2 regions of the Mesorhizobium sp. M0437 genome follow, and region 1 is predicted to be linked to the other one. Evidence: predicted binding sites of a transcription regulator. Region 1 holds the regulator's gene; the other holds the start of a gene.
The links. Region 1 encodes LexA, which represses DNA repair genes until DNA is damaged. Its sites were predicted from a motif close to TGTTCNNNNTGTGTTCNG; they were not measured.
Positions count from the first base shown of each region.

Region 1 (3,420 bases):
ATGAACAGATCCGCCAGCGCGATGCTCTTCTTGCGCACCGCCGTCATGTCGACATCGTTCCAGATGTCGAGCGCGCCCTTCAGCGTGCGCATCGACAGGACCGGCTGTGTGCCGCACAGAAACCGGCGGATGCCGGTGCCGGCCGCATAGCCTGGCTCGAAGGCGAAGGGCCGTGCATGGCCCCACCAGCCGGTGAGCGGCTGCTGGATGTCGGAAAGATGCCGCTCAGCCGCATAGATGAAGGCAGGCGCGCCCGGGCCGCCATTCAGATATTTGTAGGTGCAGCCAACGGCAAAATCGGCGTTTGCCTTGTCGAGTTCGACTGGCATCGCGCCGGCAGTGTGGCAGAGATCCCAGACGATCATCGCCCCGGCTTCCTGAGCCCTGCGCGTCAGCGCCGGCATGTCGCGCAGTTCGCCCGACTTATAGTTGACGTGGTTGACCAGCACCACAGCGGTGCGTTCGTCGATCAGCTCTTCGATGGTCGGCGCGTCGACTCCCGAGAGGCGCAGCAGCGTATCTTTTCGCGTCGAAACCACACCCTCGGCCATGTAGAGGTCCGTCGGAAAACTATCGCCCTCGGCGACGATGACCTGCCGCTCCGGTCGCATGGCCATGGCGGCGTGCAGCAGCTTGTAGATATTGACCGATGTCGTGTCGCAGACCACTGTCTGGCCGGCCGCGGCCCCGATCAGGCGCCCGAGCTGGTCGCCAAGTTCAAGCGGCATGTTGAACCAGCCGGCCGTGTTCCATGCGCGGATGAGATCATGCGACCATTCTTCGGTCGCGGCCTTGTGCAGTTCATCGAAAGCGGCACGTGAAGCAGCTCCTAGCGAATTGCCGTCGAGATAGATCACTCCTTGCGGCAACACAAAGCGGTCGCGCATCGCGCGCAGCGGATCCGCGGCATCCATCGCCTTTATGGCCACGAGATCGGGAATTCCTGTCATGATTTGTCTGCTCCCCCAAGATCCAACGCAACGCCGGACACGCATCGACTGTTCTTCCATTACTTGGTTGCGCGCAGCAAGGCTCCACCGGCGAGAAGCAGCCTGACCAGGCGGTGGAAACCGGGACTTAACCCGAGGTTGGCGTTTTGAGTTCGTTTCGTTCACGGTGCATTGACCAAACCGCACAGTCGATACGGGTTCAATTCCGTGCCTTTTGCCGACCGACGGCCGATGCCAGTGCCGCCTTCTAGGAGGCCAGAAGGGCGCAAACGAAAGCAGAATCAAGGCGATGAGGCTCGCGGCGGTGAAAATGCGGTACGCCGGTAGGGGACGTCGTTTGTTTCCCGAGCCTTAACGCATTCATTAAACTTTAAACAGTTGCGGAACACAACTGGAACAGATAGTGTTTGTTCTGGGTTTGTTTTTCTGATTCTGTTGGGGGTCGCTATGCTGACACGCAAACAACACGAACTGCTTATGTTCATCCACGAAAGGTTGAAGGAAAGCGGTATCCCGCCTTCATTCGACGAGATGAAGGAAGCGCTCGACCTGGCTTCCAAATCCGGAATCCACCGGCTGATTACGGCGCTGGAGGAGCGCGGCTTCATTCGCCGTTTGCCCAACCGGGCCCGTGCGCTGGAGGTGCTACGCCTGCCTGACTCGATCGCCCCCGGCCTCAATGCGGCACGCAAGTTCTCGCCGAGTGTCATCCAGGGCAGTCTTGGGCAAGGCGCCCCTCGGCAAGGCAAGCCGACATCGTCGCGCGTGCCCGCAGCCGGAAATGACGACGATGTCGTCGCCGCCGTTTCGATCCCAGTGATGGGCCGCATCGCTGCCGGTGTGCCGATCGACGCCATCCAGCACCAGACGCATTCGATTTCGGTGCCGCCGGATATGATCATGGGCGGCGAGCATTATGCGCTTGAGGTCAAAGGCGATTCGATGATCGAGGCCGGCATTTTCGACGGCGACACGGTGATCATCCGCAATGCCGATACGGCGAGCCCCGGTGAGATCGTGGTGGCACTGGTCGACGAGGAGGAAGCGACGCTGAAGCGGTTCCGCCGCAAGGGCGCCTCGATCGCCCTGGAAGCCGCCAATCCGGCCTACGAGACGCGCATCTTCGGACCAGACAGGGTCAAGGTGCAGGGCAAGCTCGTCGGACTGATCCGCCGCTACTGAGCTCCGCCCTTGGCGCCGGCTTTGGGGTTGTCGGCCCGGCGGTATGGCGGCAGGCCCCGTGCCGCGCGTGAAAATTTCCGCTGCACGTGCCAGGGCCGGTATGATTTTTCGACGGCGAAGCGGATCTCGGCGCGTGTTGCCGCTTGTGGATCGAAATAGACGGCGGCACTTCCCGCGCGCGCCAGTTGCCGTTTGGTGACGACGAGGACCAGCCGGTCGTAGTAGCAGGGGTTATGGGCGGTGGCGTCGTCGATGACGATCAAGCTGGCAAAGGCGCAGGCTGGCCGCGCAGTATCGCGGTCCTTGGCTTGCGCGATGATCGCGCCGGATGGATGCCTGGCAAGGCAGAGGCCGTCCGTGCAAATGAACGGCATGCCCGGCGGTAGGTCGGCCGGATCGGCAATGTCGAATTGCGGGTCGTTCTTTCCAGGTGTTTCCGGCGCGACGATAGCCTCTGATGTGAGCGCGCGTTTCCAGTTGTCGATGGTGAACTCATTCGGGCGTGCCCGGTTGACCGCGAGTTCACCGCTGCCGATCGGCAGCGCGACCAGCCGTGCGTCCTCCGAGACCAATACGTCGGGTATGCGTGTCTGCGTTGTCGTCAGCAAGCCGGCGAGCGCAAAAGGAAGTGCCGCCAGCCGCAACCACGTCGTCGCCATGCTGGCAATGACGAGGGCGATCGTCACCAGAAGGACGGATCTCAGCGAAATCAGCCCGACCGCATCGATCGGCGAGCGCTCCGAGATCCACCCGGACAGGGCGATCATCGCCGTCAGCCCCTTGCCCATGACATAGAGAAAAGGGCCATCCGCACCGAACGGCATCGCCAGCGCGCTGAGAACGGCGAAGGGCATGACGACCAGTGACACGATGGGCATGATGGCCAGATTGGCGAACAGGCTGAGCGGCGCCACGCGCTGGAAATGCCATATGGCGAAAAGCGCCGTGGCGCTCCCTGCAATGATCGAGGTCATCGCCAGACCGCACATGCCCAGCAGGACCTTTCGAGTGGCAAAGCGTAGCGGCGACTGCCGCGGCGGCGGCGTGGTGGCCCTGCCGGCGCGGTAATCGGACCAGCCTGCATAGGCGCCGACAAGGGCCGCCGTCGCGGCGAAGGACATCTGGAAACTCGGACCGACCACCTCGTGCGGCGACACCAGGATGACCGCGATGGCCGAGATCGCCAGGTTGCGCATGGTGAGCGCGGCCCGGTCGAACAGCACGGCGATAAGCATCACCGCCAGCATGATGAAGCTGCGTTCGGCCGCCACGACAATGCCGGAAAAGA
Region 1 covers NZ_JAMYRK010000066.1:5,206-8,625, reverse strand. Annotated here, with positions in the region: gene kynU (kynureninase) at 1-950, opposite strand, end outside; gene lexA (transcriptional repressor LexA) at 1,398-2,132, shown strand; gene NKI72_RS28265 (ComEC/Rec2 family competence protein) at 2,126-3,420, opposite strand, start outside.

Region 2 (3,420 bases), on a different contig from region 1:
AGTCGGGCAGACCTGGCCATTCGCCGCATCGAGCGCGATCAGCCGGGCGTCGGATGTCGGCAGGTAGATGCGTGTGGCGCAGGGCTGGCCAGCGGCGACCCTGGCATCGGCATAATAGGACACGCCGCGGCAGGTCTGGTGCTGGCGGTCCTTGTTGAGCTTGACCTGCGGATCGAAGCGCCATTTCTCCTTACCGCTCGCGGCATCGATGGCGATGGCGAAATTATGCGGCGTGCAGATGTAGAGCGTGTCGGCGATTTTTAGCGGCGTCACCTGATAGGTCGTCTCGCCGATGTCGTCGGGCCCTTTCACGTCGCCGGTGCGATAGGTCCAGGCCGGCTGCAGATTGGCGACGTTTTCGGCGGTGATCTGGTCGAGCGGCGAATAGCGCTGGCCATATTGCGTGCGACCGTAATAGTGCCATTCGCCAGCCGGCACGTTGCCGCCGAGATCGGCCGTCGGCGTCACCTTGTCGGTGTTGAGTTCACCCGCAATATCCTTTGGATCGGTCGTCATCGAATAGCCGGCGACCGCAAGCGAGGCCAGCACGGCGAGGATCAGCGGCGCGCGTCCGTCGGGACCGGTAAGCCCGCGCCGCGCCCATGGCGTCAACAGCCATAGCGCGACAAGCACGATGATGCCGCCGCGCGGGCCGAGCTCCCACCAGTCGAAGCCAATCTCCCAGACCGCCCAGGCGAGCGTGCCGAGCACGATCGCCGCGTAGAGCCACAGCGCCGTGGATCTGCGCCTGTAGAGCAGCCAGGCCGCGACAAGGAAAGCTAGACCGACGATGACGTAGTACCAGCTGCCGCCCAGCGTCACGAGCCAGATGCCGCCGCCGCCAACCGCCAGGCCGATGAGGAAAAGGATCAGGGAGGTAATGACCACAGCCAAGACGGTGCTCCTTCGACTGGTGCGCTCCGCGACGCGTCCATGGGCAACCCGGCATTGCGCTCCTGCCCCCACGCAACTTTCTCCGGCCCGCTTCCCCTGTCAAGCAAGCTCGGCGTTTTACGGTGCCGACCCATCGCAAGCCCGGCGTTTTGGTTAGCGGACCCATCCAGATTGTGAGTCCACCGACTGGACAGAGAACAAAACGGAGACACTTCTGGCCTTTCGCTGCCGAATCACTACATTCGGGGAGAGATGTCCGGCTTTTCGGAAGACATGCCTTTTTTTGACGAACCGAACGCGCGGCCCGTGGCCCCGTCGGGCATTGCCGCGCGCGCCATGGCTGCCCGCAGCAACCAGAACAATGCGCCCGACTATCTCAAGGGGTTGAACCCCGAGCAGCGGCTGGCGGTTGAGACCACTGAAGGCCCGGTTCTGGTGTTGGCCGGCGCCGGCACCGGCAAGACGCGCGTCCTGACCACCCGCATCGCCCACATCCTTGCCACCGGCAAGGCTTTCCCGTCGCAGATCCTCGCCGTCACCTTCACCAACAAGGCGGCGCGCGAGATGAAGCAGCGCATCGGCCTGTTGATCGGCGAAGGCAATGTCGAGGGCATGCCGTGGCTCGGCACCTTCCACTCGATTGGAGTGAAGCTGCTGCGCAGACATGCCGAGCTGGCCGGGCTCAAATCCGACTTCACCATTCTCGACACGGACGACGTGGTGCGCCTGATCAAGCAGCTTATCCAGGCCGAAGGGCTGGACGACAAGCGCTGGCCGGCCAAGCAGTTCGCCCAGATGATCGACGGCTGGAAGAACAAGGGCCTCGGTCCCGCCGACATCCCCGAGGGCGATGCCCGTGCCTTCGCCAACGGCAAGGGCCGCGAGCTCTACAAGGCCTATCAGGAGCGGCTGAAAACGCTGAACGCTTGCGACTTCGGCGATCTCCTGTGCCATCCGATCCGCATCTTCCGCGCCAATCCGGACGTGCTGAAGGAATACCACAAGCGCTTCCGCTACATCCTCGTCGACGAATATCAGGACACCAACACCGCCCAGTACATGTGGCTGCGGCTCTTGGCGCAGCGGCCGCAATCCTCCCCCCTTGAGGGGGAGGTGCCGGCTGCGCGGGCGGTGGGGGTTGCCGCAGAAGGCACCGCTAGAGCGTCGAGCACTGCCGCCGGTAGGTCGAGCACTGCCGCACGGACCCCACCCGACCGGGCTTTGCCCGGCCACCCTCCCCTCAAGGGGGAGGGAAGCCCGCGCCTGTCCACCGTAAATATCTGCTGCGTCGGCGACGACGACCAGTCGATCTATGGCTGGCGCGGCGCCGAGGTCGACAACATCCTGCGCTTCGACAAGGATTTTCCCGGCGCCACCATCATCCGGCTGGAGCGCAACTATCGCTCGACCGCGCACATCCTCGGCACCGCCTCCCACCTCATCGCCCACAATGAGGGCCGCTTCGGCAAGACGCTGTTCACCGAAAAGATCGCCGAGGACGACGAGAAGGTGCATGTCCATGCCGCCTGGGATTCCGAAGAGGAGGCCCGCGCCGTCGGCGAGACCATCGAGGCCTACCAGCGCCAGAAGCACAATCTCAACGACATGGCGATTCTCGTCCGCGCCTCCTTCCAGATGCGCGAATTCGAGGATCGCTTCGTCACGCTCGGCCTCAATTACCGCGTCATCGGCGGCCCGCGCTTCTACGAGCGGCTCGAGATTCGCGATGCGCTGGCTTTCTTTCGCGTCGTCGCGCAAGGCGCCGACGACCTCGCCTTCGAGCGCATCGTCAACGTGCCGAAGCGCGGCTTGGGCGAGGCCACCATCCGCCAGATCCACGACACCGCACGGGCGCTGCGCATCCCGATGCTGGAGGCGGCGGCAAAACTTGCCGAGAGCGACGAGCTGAAGCCCAAGCCGCGCGCGGCACTGCGCGAGGTATCGGCCAATTTCGAACGCTGGCAAAAGGCTCTCGAAACCACGCCGCACACCGAGCTCGCCGAGACCATTCTGGAGGAGAGCGGCTACACCGACATGTGGAAGAACGACCGCTCGGTCGAAGCGCCCGGTCGGCTCGAGAACTTAAAAGAACTGATCCGCTCCATGGAGGAGTATGAATCGCTGCGCTCTTTCCTCGAACATGTCGCGCTGGTGATGGACGCCGAGCAGAACGCCGAGCTCGACGCCGTCAACATCATGACGCTGCATTCGGCCAAGGGCCTCGAATTCGAAACCGTGTTCCTGCCCGGCTGGGAAGAAGGCCTGTTCCCGCACCAACGCTCGCTCGACGAGGGCGGCCGCTCAGGGCTGGAGGAGGAACGCCGCCTCGCCTATGTCGGCCTGACCCGCGCCAAGAAGAACCTGCACATCTGGTTCGTCTCCAACCGCCGCATCCACGGCCTCTGGCAATCGACCATCCCGTCGCGCTTCCTTGACGAGCTGCCGGAAGCCCATGTCGAAGTTTCCGAGAGCGGCAACTCCTACGGCGGCTACGGCAATGCCTATGGCGGCGGCTCGTTCGCCTCC
Region 2 covers NZ_JAMYRK010000069.1:13,732-17,151, reverse strand. Annotated here, with positions in the region: gene NKI72_RS28765 (glucose/quinate/shikimate family membrane-bound PQQ-dependent dehydrogenase) at 1-894, opposite strand, end outside; gene NKI72_RS28760 (ATP-dependent helicase) at 1,147-3,420, shown strand, end outside.
Region 2: NKI72_RS28760 (ATP-dependent helicase) is a predicted target of LexA. The motif match lies at 1,088-1,105, and genes of this name have one in related genera.